DNA from 2 places in the Vibrio sp. VPAP30 genome. Region 1 is predicted to be linked to the other one. Evidence: riboswitches for the same ligand, from Rfam matches in the RefSeq annotation. Region 1 holds a riboswitch; the other holds the start of a gene.

Region 1 (7,860 bases):
TTTGATTCGGGTAAGTTGCAGATTAGTGGAGAAAATCGTCGATGTGTACGTTTTAATCCTAAAAGCGTCGTGGCAAAAACGGGGACGTTAGGTTCTTTGGTGATTAGCGAATCAGGATATTGGGACTACTCGGTGTACAGCATTAAGACCCAGTATTTAGCTATAGGGGAAAGAAAACTCGAAACTTTTTCTTTGCGCTCGAAAGAAGGCAAACGCTTTACGGTGAATATAGTCCTGATTGGAGCGATAGGTGGCGCTTGGATTGAAGAGTTGGAAACCAACTTTCGTTTTGGTTAGCCTACTTGTTTCGCTACTAACGAAAATGTTTAGTCATCTCGGCTTTGATCGTCTCAAATCTTTTTGGCCGTTGGCGGTAACGTTTCGTTAAGAAATAGAGTGTTTCAACCACTTCATTACAAGGCTCAAATATTGAAATGCGGTCATTTTCTACAAATGTATCGAGAGCGCTTTTGGGCAACACGGTGAAGCCTAACCCATTGGCGACAGGTAGTAAGATTTGGTTCAGCTGATTGATGTAGCCCGTCACAGGAATATCATCAATATTTACTTTCTCTAGCTCGGGTTCACCACATTGCGCAAAGTAAATCGAAAGATAATGATTTGCATCTGGATGTTGAACTAAACCTATTTCCTTCAAGCTAGCTTGTGTTAGCGGCCGAGAGGTATATTTTTTAGGTGACATTAAGCATAGTGGTTCATTGCCTAATCTTTCGGTATCAAATCTCAAATCAGATGGAATATGAGTGACGATACCGATATCCGTCATACCAGACAAAACATCGGCAACAATTTTTTGGTGTGGTGCAGCTTCTAATCTTGGAATGAGTGCAGGATATTTACATTGTAAATTGAGCAGATTCGGATAGAGCAGAAGAGCCAAAGAGCCAGAACAAGAAATCGATACACTACCAGAGAATGGGTCCTCCATATTAAGTGACCTGAGTAGTTCTGACTCTTGACGCTCCATATGCGTCGCGTATTGATAGACTTTACGTCCCGAGTCGGTCACTTCAAAGCTTTTGTTGTGCCTTTCAATTAAGGGATAACCACAAGCCTGTTCGAGCTTTTTGATGTGTTGACTGACACCTGGCTGAGTCATAAACAACTTTTCTGCAGTTTTAGTGAAGTGACCAGTGTCGATCAAAGTCACAAAGGTTTTGAGCCAAGCAGGGTTTATCATCACATCCTCACATAACAAAAATTTATCTAGATTAGTTTATGCGATAACAATAATTTCTGATAGGAAAAAGGCGAGCAGAGGGCTCGCCTATAAAGTTACGCTGCATTGAGATAAGTAGCGAGGTCGCGACCATTCCCTCGGTATTTATCTATAGTCGGGGCAAAGTCAGCTGAAATATGCAAAAGGCGAGAGTCTGGATGTTCGGTTAGATAACGGGATTTTCCTTCATTGCTTTCGAGTTTATCCCAGTCGCGATGAATAGAACGAGCTAAGTGTAGCGTCGTTGCCATCTTAGGTGAGATCTCTGCATCGCGTGGCTCGTCAAAGTTGGCAATTGCGTCAACCATATCGTCAGGAAAATGCCATGATTTGGCTAACTTTGCACCTAGAGTTGGGGCGGTAATATCGAGAATCTCTTCCTGCACAGCAATCGCGCTTTCTCCTTGCTCTGCGCGTTGTGTGATCACTTTTGCCTGCTCAGGTACTAAAGTATGAATCATCAGTTCGCCAATGTTGTGTAGTACCCCTGTGGTAAAAACTTCATTGCTGTCCATCCCCGTCTCAAGCGCGATTTTACTAGCGATAATTGACACTTCGAAAGTTTCCTCCCAATACTTGTCCATGTCTAAGGTTTTGATTCTTGGAAAAGCGCTTGAAAGGACGGACGCAACAACTAAAGTTCTGACTGGGCCAGTCCCGACTCGAAGCAGTGCTTCATTGACTGAAGAAACACTCTTGTTGCCCCCAAAATGAGCCGAGTTGGCGAGGCGGAGTAGTCGAGCGCTAAGAACTTGATCGGTTGATATTTTTTTTGCTAATGCTCTAAAGTCAACCTCGCTGTTATTGACCATATCAAGCAATTCTTGAAGTACTCGTTGGATTCTAGGTAATTCGTTTAAACGAGATAGTAGTGCCTCCTGGCTCATCGCACTCTCCTTTATTCCATGTGAGATTAATTAATATAGTTCACAAAAACTGACTCTTACAAAGATGATCAATCGAATCCATATAGGGAGTTGTTCGATCTGTCTAATAGGGCTAAATAAGTGCTGCAATAATATGAAAATTATTGTTATCATTTACGAAATAGTCGGGGAGCCTACCCTATAGGGAAAGGGCTGAGATCGCGAAGCGAGACCCGTTGAACCTGATTCAGTTAGCACTGACGTAGGGAACTATCTGCATTAATCCAGTAACAATGTTTAGTGTAGTCGTATTCGATGGCTAAGCTCATTCTCTGAGCTTTCTTTCGTGGTCGAGAGTTCCTGTACGTCATGTCGTAGGAGCATCTATGCCACACTCACAAGATTTTACCCCGATCGTATTAACCATAGCTGGCTCTGACAGCGGTGGTGGAGCAGGCATACAGGCTGATATAAAAGCCATGTCGGCGACAGGCAGTTATGCGTGTTCAGTGATCACTGCCATTACCTCGCAAAACACCCAAGGCGTAACCGCTATTCACCCCATCCCGATTGAGCACATTGAAAGCCAATTGGATGCTGTATTTACCGATCTTAATGTTGCTGCAGTCAAAGTGGGCATGCTTGCCGATACCGAGATCATCAAAGTCGTCGCCGCTAAAATCCGACAATATCAACCAAAGCATTTAGTGGTTGACCCTGTTATGGTGGCAACAAGCGGTGATTTACTGTTAGAGCGTTCGGCCATTTCGACATTAAAGCAGGAACTACTGCCGCTTGCCGATTTAATCACACCTAACTTGCCTGAGGGCGCGGCCTTGATAGAGGGAGAAATGCCTCAAGATGAAGATCAAATGGGTGCGATGATCGAGTCTCTACGAACACTTGGCGCCAAGGCAGTACTGCTTAAAGGCGGGCATTTAGAAACAGACCAAAGTAGCGATGACCTCCTTATCCAACAGCAGAGCAGTGAGTTGTTGTGCGCAAAACGAGTGGCAACCAAGAATACCCACGGTACAGGTTGTACGCTTTCGTCGGCCATTGCTTCTTATCTTGCTCAAGGGAACCGCCTGCATAAAGCCGTTTACCTTGGTAAGCAATACATCTCTCAAGCTATCGCTCATGCCGATCAGCTAGAGGTGGGTAACGGGCATGGTCCGGTACACCACTTTTTCTGTGGACATACGAATGTGCGTTAAGGGCATCTGGCTCTACATCGTAACCCTTCATACCCTAGTGATGGTGACACTGAGACAAATCGTCAATTACGTGCGGAAACCTTACACATGAAATACCAAGACATTATCGAAGCCTGTCAGTCCGATTGGCACCAGTACACAGACCACTCCTTTGTTCAGCAACTTTCCAGCGGGTTGTTGCCGCAATCTTGTTTTTTACATTACTTGAAGCAAGACTTTTTGTTTCTAAAACAGTATGCCCGTGCCTACGCGCTAGCTATGTATAAAGCCCGTAGCTTAGAAGAGATGCGCCGAGTGCTCCCAAGTTTTCATGCGTTGTTAGATTCTGAGATAGCACATCATGTGGACTATTGCGACCAGTGGGGGTTAACCGAATCTGACTTAGAAAATGAACCGGAAGATGTCGCTACCGTCGCTTATACACGCTATGTACTAGATGCTGGCATGACAGGAGAGTTAATCGAACTGTATATCGGTTTGGCACCTTGTTCGATTGGTTACGCGGTGATTGGTAAAGCGCTAAGAGAAAGTAAAACCGCGAAGCTAGAAGGGAACCCTTATCAAAGTTGGATTGAGCTATACAGTGGAGAGGAGTTTCAATCTACCGTCGCACGATGGGCAGCTCATCTCAATCAGTTACTAGAAGAGATTGATATCCATAGCCAGCGTGGTCAGAACTTAATTCAAGTGTTTAAAACAGCCACACGTATGGAAGTAGCATTCTGGCAGCAAGGATTAGATGCAAAGCGTTAGGATTTGATTGCAAACGGTGGGGCTTTTAAGGTTATTGTTTTTTTACTTACGGATGGTTGCCCTAAGCAACAGAACTTGAAATATATTGGTCAACTTTCAGACATCTCTAGATTCGGCTGCTAGAATTTTTATTATGTTTCCACAAGTATCTATGATGGCATGCAGGTACCTAATAAACCCAAAAACGAAGCGCAGCGCATTGAGGAGCTTGAACAGCTCGACATTCTAGATACGGAATCTGAAGAACGTTTTGATCGCGTTACTCGCCTAGCAAAAAGGTTATTTGATGTGCCTATCGCTGTGGTGAGCCTTGTCGATAGTGATCGACAGTGGTTTAAGTCTTGTTATGGGATGGATGCGCAACAAACACCTCGTGATATTTCGTTTTGTGGTCATGCTATTCTTGGCACCGAGCCTTTCATCATTTCGGATGCGACCAAAGATGATCGCTTTGCTGACAATCCTCTTGTTGTCGGTGAGCCAGGTATCCGCTTTTACGCAGGCGTTCCTCTTGCCCATCATGATAATACTATGCTCGGTACTTTGTGTGTCATAGATACTAAGCCTCGTCACTTTAACCAAGAGCAAATAAACGACCTCATTGACTTAGCTAAAATCGTTGAGCAGGAGTTAGTGACGCGAGTGACAGCAACGACAGATCCATTAACTCAAATATCTAATCGGCGCGGTTTTTCTTCTTTAGGAGAAAAGTTACTCGACTATTGTCGCTTTGGTGGTTTTCCTGTTTCTCTTGCGTATTTTGATCTAGACAACTTCAAGCAGATTAATGACCAATTTGGTCACCAGCTCGGTGATGAGGCACTCAAGCAGTTTACTCGGCTGTTGGAGTCTTCTTTTAGAGAGTCTGACGTGTACGCGCGCATGGGGGGAGATGAGTTTGTAGTACTGATGTCAGGAACAACAGAGATGGTAGCTCATATTGCCATTGACCGCTTTACTCAATCGGTGGAGAAATTTAACCAAGATTCGACACATCGTTATCAAATAACGTTTAGTGTCGGTGTCGCCTCTTCTAAAGTTTTGAATGACACAACTTTAGAGTCATTAATTGATGTGGCCGACAAACGAATGCTAGAGGTGAAACGTAGCAAGTCTCGTTGAGTTGCGATGCTTAACCGCGTCAATCAACACGAAATTTCATTAAATTGACATTGTATTGATAAAATTTCCACCTTAACTCGACTAAACTTCAGCTCCGGTTTTAGTTGTAGTGAATCCCTATCGTGAAAAACTTCATTCAGAACAAGCGCGAAGGCTTAGCGTTGCTCATTGCTTTTTTGCTCGTTATTGCGCCAATGACACTGTTTGTTAGTCACCTTGACCTATTGGGCAAGGTGTCTGAACTGACGGGATTGAGTTACACCATTCTGACTGATTCCGCAGGTTCAAAGGGGTTTTTAATTACACTAACTCTACTGATACTTTTTACTTGGAAGATAGTGGGCACTAACTCACTAATTCTCAGCAAGATAGTTCAACTAGGCATCATCTTAGCGATTGGGTTTGCAGCGAAAACTGGGCTCAAGCATATGACAGAGAGCCCTCGTCCGTATACAGAGCTTCTTTCACATCAACTCTTGATTCCTCAACCTTCGCATTTTTACAATTTAGATAGCGCACAGAAAGCAGAGGTCATCAATAAGATCTCGAACCAGGTTACTACGTGGAGAACTCGTCACTGGCAAGGGGAAAAAGACTATTCGTTTCCATCTGGGCATACCATATTTGCGGCAATTTGCTTGGCGTTTTTTGGTGGTTTTTTTTGGCAAAGCAAGCATTATGGTTTAGTGGTGTTAGTTGGTGTGTGGGCCATGGGGGTTGCTTACAGTCGTTTGTGGCTAGGCATGCATCGACCGATAGATCTAATCGGCTCGATTCTTTTTGTCGGGCTGGTTTACCTTCTAATGCCTAATCTAGACAAACTTGCCGACAAGGTCTGGTCGATGCTTGAGACTTTGTGGCTAGATAAGGGCAAGCAAGCTAAACGTTAATCTCTAAAGTATATTTTGAATTATTAGTGTTAGATATCAAATTTATCACAGTGTGGGAGGCATAGTTTGCCTCTCTCCCATGACTTTAGATTGGGAAAGTTAGCAAATATCCCTATAGTGGCATTTATCTTTCATAGCTAACTAATAAATCACGCCTTTGTATCTATCAAGAAAAGTAATCACTCACATACATGCATATCTATTTGCACAAATTCACAAAATAAATAATAAAGTGTGTCGGAAATGCTTCTGTATCGAACTAATAAATGGATAATAGGTAAAGAACTTAAATTGGAAGATCACGATGTCTGAAGAATCAAAGAAAATATTTGAAACAACGGTCGGTATGAGTTTTATCGCAACTCGTATGATTCAAAACGCTATTCAAAATAAAATTTCGAAGCTTCGCGACGATGTGAATTTTGAGCAAATGCTGGTGTTGATGGAGCTAGACTATGAAGATGGTCTTCGCCCAAGCGTGATCGCGGAGCGTTTGCATCGTAGCAAGGGAACTATGACCAGCCTCATTCGCCATGCGGAAAAGAATGAATTGATTGCGAGTGCAAAAGATCCCCATCATAAGAATGCTAAACGTCTTTTTTTGACACTGAAAGGTAAAAAAGTTCATGACCAGTTAGCGCAGATGATCAAAGATGAGATGGCGTTTGCTACTCAAGACCTTACTGAAGAAGAGCGCGCACATGTATTTTCTGCAATGGAAAAGGTCATTCTTCGGTATAAACCAGACTTCTACGTAATGTAAAGTTACGAATGAGTTTAGGGTGTCTTACGACACCCTTTTTATTGCCTAATGTTCGCTCAAGAGAAACACCGCAATAGATAATGTGCAGAAGTTGCTAGAGCGATTACTACCAATGGCAACGGAACCTGTATAACAATTTGATTGTTGTACATCATTTCTCATCCCATTCTGCACTATTTGTCTAAACCGACCACCTTATTGATAAAAAAATGTATTATCCTTGCAAATGTATCAATAAAACAATGACAGCAATTCATAAGTTCTGGGTTGCATAAAAATAATTGCGAGGCTTGCATGCAGGTTAAAATTTTAAAGCGTCTAATTAAAGACAAAATGTTTGGTAAAACCAAAAATACTGCGTTGGATGTTCAAGTTGCCCAAATGGCGGATGCGCGTATGGGGGCAATGTACATGTTAGCGAGCACTGAAATCTCGAAGGTTTCGTCTTTTTCCAATGCGCATTTCTTTGACAACTTTGTGATTGGCTCTGAACCATTGAGTGATCTTAAGTCGGCCGCATCAGGTCTTCTCGATAAAACCAATGCGATCAACAAACTGCAACAAACTAAAGCGGGCAAGAAGATTGTTGGTGCTGCCAAGGTAGTGGGTGATACGGCTTCTGCTGTGGTGACTAAGGTCAAGCAGGTGATTTCTGATTTCTTTCGTATGCTGATGAACAAGGCTCGTAATATATACGGTGATTTGCTCTATGGCGTAGAATGGTTTGCTGACTTTGCTACTTGGATGACTGGAGAGTTTGCAGGAAACTTCTCTAGTTTTATTCCTGGCTGGGGCTATGTTCAGAGTGCATCAGATATTTACTCCGGCGTAAAACAGGCTGTGTGTAAGTCCAAAGACCTTATCACGCAGATATACGCCGGCCGTGGTGTAGAGCTACTGGGGGGGCACCCGAGTATTATAGCCAATGCGTTGGCGCGTCATTCTGCGACAGGTGCTTTAGGTGGCATTAAGAATGCCGCGGTGGGTATCACTAAGATTGGTTTAGAAG
Region 2 (7,860 bases), on a different contig from region 1:
GGTGTGACAAGAATAATGGTGCCAATCAGCTCAATATGATCGGCACTCTTCTCACGGTAGTTAAGGCGCAATCTCCGGCTGGTTAACAAGATGGCAATGCCAGCAATCACCGCAATCACACTTGCCATTGTGGCTACTTTCACTGACGCCCATAGAGCTTGCCAGAACCGCTCATCGGTAAAAACATCAATCGCATAGCTGTTAAGACCACTGAGTAGCACCATCAGTAGCGGCGGTAATACCAGCAACATAGAAAAGGCTATCCACCCCCAATCCCAACACTGAGAAACAAACGAGTCTTTAGACAAGTAAACAATCTGAGTCTGAGAGCCAGAAGTAACAGAAATCGGTTTGGCCAAACGCTGAATAGTCAGTGCCATAACACCGCACAGCATCATCTGCCAGATAGCCAATAGCGCACCAGCTTGGAGATCAAAATCAAACTTAATTGCTTGATAGATTGCCAGTTCAATCGTGGTTGACTTAGGCCCACCGCCGAGTGCCATTACCGTAGCAAAACTGGTGAAACAGAGCATAAACACCAAGCCACTGACATGAGGTAATTGCTGTCGCAACCGAGGCCACTCGATCCAACGAAACTTATCCCAATGCCCCATTCCGAGATGAGCGCACAGTTTATGCTGCTCTTGTGGGATAGAGTCTAGCGCCTGCAACAGTAGTCGGGTCGCATAGGGAAGATTAAAAAACACGTGCGCCAGTAAAATACCATTGAGCCCATATATTGAGAACGGCAACTTGCTATCTAAGCTTTTGAACAGCTCTGCGATCAAACCGCTATTACCATAAATGGCGAGCAAGCCAAACACACCGACCAAGACAGGCAACACTAGTGTCGTAGCAAATAGTTTTAGTAGTAAGGATTTTCCGACAAACCGACGCCGAGAAAGTGCATGTGCGACAGGAACAGCCAAACCAACACTGAGCAAAGTAGAGAAAAAAGATTGATAGAAACTGAATTTAGTGACATGTCGATAGTATGGTTCATGCCATATCTGGCTAATATCCAAAGAAGGCGCATTAACCAGTAAAGCACCGAGCGCAGAAATGACAAAGGTCGCGATTAATATCGCGACCCATAGGCCTATTTTAGGGGTATTACGCAAAAGTTCCCCTTAGAAAGTGAGCGCACTTTGCCATTCACGAACCCAAGACTTACGATTCTCAGCAACTTGATCGGCGCTAAAGGTCAACGCTTTACTTGGCAGAGTCAATGTTTCGAAGCCTTGTGGTAATGCTACATCCGTAACTGGGTACATCCAGTTTCCGGTTGGCATTGCTGATTGAAACTCTTCACTCAGGATGAAATTCATGAACTCATCAGCAAGCTTCTGATTTTTTGAAGCCTTAACTTTTGCTGCCACTTCCACTTGGGTGTAGTGGCCTTCGGCAAAATCAGCCGCAGCGTATTTGTTGTCATTCTCAGCAATCAAATGATAAGCAGGAGATGTGGTGTAAGAAAGCACCAGATCAGATTCACCTTCTAGGAACATAGAATAAGCTTCAGACCAACCTTTGGTCACTGTAACAGTTTTCTTCGCGAGACTCTGCCACGCCTGCGTAACATCATCACCGTAGACTGACTTCATCCACAACATCAAACCTTGTCCAGGTGTCGAAGTACGCGGATCTTGATAGATCACTTTCAGGTCGTCTCGAGATTCCACCAACTCTTTAAGGCTTTGGGGTGGATTCGCCAATTTTTCCTTGTTGTAAACAAACGCGAAATAACCAAAATCGTAAGGAACAAACGTCTTATCCGTCCACCCATTAGGTAGAGTAACCTTGCTGGTATCGACACTATGCTGTGTGAGCAAGCCCGTCTTCTTTGCTTCTGCCATCAGGTTATTATCTAAACCCAAAATGATGTCCGCTTTACTATTGTCACCTTCTAGACGTAAGCGGTTGAGAATAGAAACGCCATCATCCAGCGCAACAAAGTTAATGTCACAATCACAATGTGCTTCAAACGCCTTTTCTACTACCGGGCCAGGTCCCCAGTCGGCAGCAAAAGAGTCATAAGTGTAGATCGTTAAGCTGTTTTGTTCGGCAAAAGATGGAAATGTCGCTAACGTTGCTAGCGCGAGGGTGCTGATTGAAATGGTTCTTAGAGTGTTATTCACTGCTCGCTCTCTCCTTGTATGAGCGGCACAGGGTTGAGAAGCGGATAATCAGTCCAGACTCAATTCCTACGCCAGCATTATCTGGTTCAGGTACACGGGTCCCAAGCAATCGCTTGATCTCAGCTGGACTAACATAAGTTAAGCCAATAGCTCCCCGATGAGTAACGGTCGAATTGTAATAGTTATGTGACTCAATAGCTAGCGCTGTTCACACCTCTGCTAATGATGGGGATCGTAGCCCCAACGCGGCACTAACCCTTGCTCTATTCCTAGGTGGTCAAGAATACGCGCGACCATAAAATCAACCAGATCCTCTATCGATTTAGGTTGATGATAAAAACCTGGTGCAGCAGGCATGATAGTTACGCCCATTTGTGACAACTTGTGCATGTTCTCTAGATGCAGAGTAGAAAATGGGGTCTCACGAACCACTAGCAGCAGTTGGCCGCGCTCTTTCATCACCACGTCTGCAGCACGTTCAATCAGGTTGTCCGACATACCGTGTGCAATCGCTGCAACGCTTCCTGCTGAGCATGGACAGACAACCATCTGTTTCGGCGCAGCAGAGCCAGATGCTACCGGAGAGAACCAGTCATCTTTACCGCATACAATCAGCTTGTCTGGGTCACAGTTAAGGTGCTCGACCAAAGTTTGCTTAGCCGAATCAGGATTGGCGGGCAGTTTGAGTTCATGTTCAGTTGCTAGCACCACTCTCGCCGCTGATGAAACAAGCAGATAAACTTGATAATCAGCAGCCAGTAGGCACTCCAACAGGCGTAAACCATAAGGAGCGCCGGAGGCACCAGTAAAGGCTAAGGTGATGGCTTTTTGTTGCTTGGTCATATTTAAAAACTACACTATTGGGCTAGCTTTGCCAGAAGCTTGTTATGAATTCCTTCGAACCCGCCATTGCTCATTACCAAAATCTGATCACCTGAGCTAGCACTAGCCACAATTTGCTCCACAAGCTCATCGACATTATTGGAGGTTTGCGCGGGTTGGGCACATTGAGCGGCGATCTCTTCCACCGACCAATCTATCGAATCAGGTTGATATAAGAACACCTGATCGGCTTTTTGTAACGACGCGGCCAACGTATCCTTGTGCACACCTCGCTTCATTGTAGCGCTGCGCGGTTCGAGTACCGCGATAATCTTGCTATCGCCGACCTTGTTACGTAATCCACCGAGCGTCAGTTCAATCGCGGTCGGATGATGGGCAAAATCGTCGTAAACCGTGATGCCATTGACCTCACCTTTAAGCTCAAGGCGACGTTTGGTATTGATGAACTTGGCTAACGATTCACAAGCCAGGTCTGGGGTGACACCGACATGACGCGCTGCAGCTATCGCCATCAAAGCGTTATCTACATTGTGATCACCAACTAGGTTCCAACTCACAATACCCACTTGCTCACCTTGGAACAGTACTTTGAACTGCGAGCCATCAATGTTTACTTTCTCCGCCTGCCAGTCACCTTGCTCTCCACTAAACTCGGTTTCACTCCAACAACCGCGCTCAAGTACGTCTTGTAGTGCGCTGTCTTGTTTCGGTGCAAAAACGCGTCCATTGCCCGGTACTGTGCGAACAAGATGATGGAACTGACGTTTTATCGCTTCAAGATCGTCAAAGATGTCGGCATGATCGAACTCTAGGTTGTTCATGACTAAGGTGCGAGGATGGTAGTGGACAAACTTAGAACGCTTATCGAAAAAAGCACTGTCATATTCGTCAGCTTCAACGACAAAGAACATGCTTTCACCAAGACGTGCTGAGATGCCGAAATTACCCAGTACACCACCAACTAAGAAGCCCGGCTTATAGCCACAGTCTTCTAAGATCCACGCCAACATACTGGACGTTGTGGTTTTTCCATGAGTACCAGACACCGCTAATACCCAACGGTCATGAAGTAAGAACTCTTGTAACCACTGCGGACCAGAGGTGTAACGCAGGTTATTATTCAGTACATATTCGACACATGGATTGCCACGGCTCATCGCATTACCAATCACCACTAAGTCTGGCGCAGGGTCGAGTTGCGACGGGTCAAAGCCTTCTATAATTTCAATACCTTGAGATTCGAGTAGAGTACTCATTGGTGGATAAACATTGGCATCACATCCTGTGACTTTATGCCCTAATTGACGTGCTAATACAGCTGCACCACCCATAAAAGTGCCACAGATCCCCAGTATATGAATGTGCATAGAAAAGCCTTGTTCTAAGCGGAAAATATTGTCCTCATTATGGCGACAATATGGCAAAAAGCGAACTACTTTAGCCACCTTCAAACAGAGAAATGACTCACTGATTACGCTTTGCTCACTCTCTGATCTCTCATCGCTGTGAAAACTGTTGAAAGTTTACTAAAAAATTTGAGATCTAAGACAGTTAGTTCATTACCAATAAAAAGATCTAACTTTTACACTTATCTCGGGTAGTCATAAAAGCTCCGTTAGAGAACGAGACGTCCCATTCCCCCTATCTATGAGCGACTTTTAAAGGAAAAACCATGTCTGGAATGCGCACCCTTGGCGAGTTCATTGTTGAAAAGCAAGCGGACTTCCCCCACGCTAGCGGTGATCTATCATCCCTACTCTCTTCAATTCGCCTTGCTGCAAAAATTGTTAACCGCGAAATTAACGCAGCCGGTCTAGGTGATATTACTGGTGCAGTTGGTACTGCAAACGTTCAAGGTGAAGATCAGCAAAAGCTCGATGTCTACGCGAACGATAAATTTAAGGCCGCTCTTGAAGCCCGAGATCAAGTATGTGGTGTTGCCAGTGAAGAAGAAGACGAGGCGGTAGCGTTTAATAAAGAACTCAACAAAAACGCAAAATACGTTGTATTAATGGATCCATTGGATGGTTCTTCTAACATCGACGTTAACGTTTCTGTTGGTACTATTTTCTCGATTTATCGCCGTGTATCACCAATCGGTACGCCGCCAACAGAAGAAGATTTTCTTCAGCCTGGTCACAAGCAAGTTGCCGCAGGCTATGTCATTTACGGCTCTTCAACCATGTTGGTATACACAACAGGTAATGGTGTTAACGGCTTCACATACGACCCTTCATTAGGCACCTTCTGTCTATCACATGAAAACATGATGATTCCACAAGACGGTAGCATCTACTCAATCAACGAAGGTAACTATATTCGCTTCCCTATGGGTGTGAAGAAGTACATCAAGTACTGTCAGGAAAGTGCGCCAAGCGACAATCGTCCATATACTTCACGTTACATTGGCTCTTTGGTAGCAGACTTTCACCGCAACCTGCTGAAAGGGGGTATCTACCTCTACCCAAGCACAGAAAGCCATCCAAACGGTAAGCTGCGCCTGCTATACGAATGTAACCCTATGGCTTACATCATCGAACAAGCAGGTGGTGTCGCGTCTGACGGCGTACAACGCATTATGGATATCAAACCAACAGAACTGCACCAGCGTGTGCCATTCTTTGTTGGTTCGAAAAACATGGTTAAAAAAGTGGAAGAGTTTTTAGAACTCAATCGCGAAGAAAACTAATCTTCCAAAGTAGGAAAGAAAAAGAGTCGCTTAATCGCGACTCTTTTGCGTTTAAAAAGGCTGAAACTGCGATTGAGTGACATCCTGATATATAATGTTGCTTACCATAATGACCAATCGCCTTCCACACTGCTTAACGGGGGTGGTTGCGTGGCACATCCGGCTAACATTAATGCCACTAGAACAAATTGTAATTTCATCGCTCTCTCCTTAGTCAAGTTACCCATTCGCTATCGGTAAGTATTACACCTTTTGGCACCAATCACCGGAGGAGATTAGCGTCTCTAGTTGGTGAGCTTGCTGATAAATGTACATCCAAGCTAAGCCGAAAGGCGTGTCGATTTGCTCACGACGATAGGTTATCGGCACATCTTCCAGTAGGTCTAACTGGCGCAGCGTCTGGTCATTGACCCGATAGACTTCACCATAAATCACGCTATGCCCATCTACTACGGCTGGATAAGCGCCAAGATCATAAAGACTGTAAATGGGAGGCGTCGCATACTTCCCTAACCATTCTGAATGCACCAAGAAATGATGATTACTTTGCCCCTGACGCAATGTGCCATAAACAAATACTAACTGTTGCATGACATCGACTCCTTTCGATGTTTACCGACTAATTGAACTCAAATTGATACAGAAGATCAACGGCGTTGGTCGCGCCAGATAATGCCTCAACATAGAGGTCTTGCATCAAGCGATAGCGCACGGTGAACTCACCGACAGACTCAAAAATACCAACGCCATACTTAACCTTTAAGCCGGGCAAAATATAACCACTTACTGTCACTTGAGAATCATTGCCGGACCCTGCGGTATCAACCTGAAGATCTTGTACCCCAAAGGCTTCGCCAATTTCCCCAACAACACGACCACTTTTCGCGAGACTTAAACCGATTAAGGTTGTTGTCATGGCATTACCACCCGTTTCGCCATCAATATCTTGACCACGTAACAAATAAGATAAAGCGTTCGACTGCGCCATCGCTGGCTCAGAAAAAATGGTCACTGTCGGCTCACTAACAGGCCCAGTCACTTTTACCCCAGCCGTCACATCATCTTTGGTGTTATCTGGGTTGCGAATAGCGGTAATTTGCAAGTAAGGCTGATCCACCGGACCATTCATTAGCACCTTACCTTCTTTAATTAACAGGTCTTGACCAAACGAGCGGTATGAACCATCGACGATATTGACCTCACCCGTAACAAAAGGCCCTTTGTCTCTCTGTGCTACATTGAGATTACCAACTAACTCCCCCTCTAGACCAAACGCTGAGAGCTTAAAATCATCGCCAATCTTAATATTGATATTGGATTGCACCGTGAAAGGCACTTGGTTTTTCTTATCAATAGGTTGCAGTTGATCATTAAGAATGACCTGATCTTTGGAGACGCTAATCGCACTTGGTGGCAACTCTTCGACCACGACACGTCCCCATGGCAAGGCGATGGTGCCATCGATACGCGCCAATTTAGGTGAAGCAGAGATGGTCATATCTGGTTGTACTTTGATTTTGACCATAGGCGGCACGTTGACTAGCAACTCCTCGGCAAAAACACGTACATTGGTACTCCAATCATTCAAGTCCTGCCAATCAGCATCACCCGCGAGTTCTAGCTTTCCGTCTGGAGTGTGAATAGAGGCAGCTAAGGTCGCGTCATAACCAGTAAAGTTAATGTTTAAGCGCCCTGAGTCTACTTCAACAGGAGAGATATCCCCTTTGAGCAAGATATCATCGACAACAAACTGGCCATTTACTTTAGGCTGCATTGCCGGGCCTGTGATCGCGAGATCGGCGGTAATGTTCGATTTGAGTTTACTGAACTCTCCGACTAGTGGGGCTAAGAAGTCTAAATTAAACGTGGTGAGCTTCAAACGCCCATCGATTTGCTTGTCGTCACTGAGCACATCGGGAATAGTGGCATTACCAGAAATATCACCATTATCGGTTACATCAAGTAACCACTCTGCGCTCAGCTTATTGTCTGTAAGTTGCGCCGTCAGTGTCGCGCTCTCCCAACCTAACTCTAGAGGTTGTTCAATCTTTTGAACCACTTCACCTTTGGCTAATTCGATCTTAGCCTTTACTTGTGGTGGCTGGTTATCACCCCACTTGGCCCACACATTGGCGTCTACTTGCCCTTGGAGTTGCGTTGTCTGAGGAATAAAAGTTTTGATCTGCT

What was found. A riboswitch is a leader RNA that binds a small molecule or an ion and turns the genes downstream of it on or off. The one in region 1 is predicted to bind thiamine pyrophosphate.
Region 2: it holds a riboswitch for thiamine pyrophosphate, as region 1 does, so the genes downstream of both, thiB (thiamine ABC transporter substrate binding subunit) here and thiD (bifunctional hydroxymethylpyrimidine kinase/phosphomethylpyrimidine kinase) in region 1, are expected to answer to the same signal.

Annotation. Positions count from the first base shown of each region.
Region 1 is NZ_LBLS01000026.1:10,433-18,292, forward strand. Features, by position in the region: gene ZX61_RS10540 (VCBS domain-containing protein) at 1-297, shown strand, start outside; gene ZX61_RS10545 (LysR family transcriptional regulator) at 314-1,201, opposite strand; gene ZX61_RS10550 (HDOD domain-containing protein) at 1,297-2,127, opposite strand; TPP riboswitch at 2,283-2,392, shown strand; gene thiD (bifunctional hydroxymethylpyrimidine kinase/phosphomethylpyrimidine kinase) at 2,493-3,323, shown strand; gene tenA (thiaminase II) at 3,411-4,076, shown strand; gene ZX61_RS10565 (GGDEF domain-containing protein) at 4,236-5,198, shown strand; gene ZX61_RS10570 (phosphatase PAP2 family protein) at 5,321-6,088, shown strand; gene ZX61_RS10575 (MarR family winged helix-turn-helix transcriptional regulator) at 6,393-6,851, shown strand; gene ZX61_RS10580 (hypothetical protein) at 7,146-7,860, shown strand, end outside.
Region 2 is NZ_LBLS01000022.1:100,072-107,931, forward strand. Features, by position in the region: gene thiP (thiamine/thiamine pyrophosphate ABC transporter permease ThiP) at 1-1,124, opposite strand, end outside; gene thiB (thiamine ABC transporter substrate binding subunit) at 1,134-2,120, opposite strand; TPP riboswitch at 2,188-2,308, opposite strand; gene ZX61_RS09580 (flavin prenyltransferase UbiX) at 2,361-2,984, opposite strand; gene mpl (UDP-N-acetylmuramate:L-alanyl-gamma-D-glutamyl-meso-diaminopimelate ligase) at 2,999-4,351, opposite strand; gene fbp (class 1 fructose-bisphosphatase) at 4,657-5,673, shown strand; gene ZX61_RS09595 (gamma-glutamylcyclotransferase family protein) at 5,917-6,264, opposite strand; gene tamB (autotransporter assembly complex protein TamB) at 6,293-7,860, opposite strand, start outside.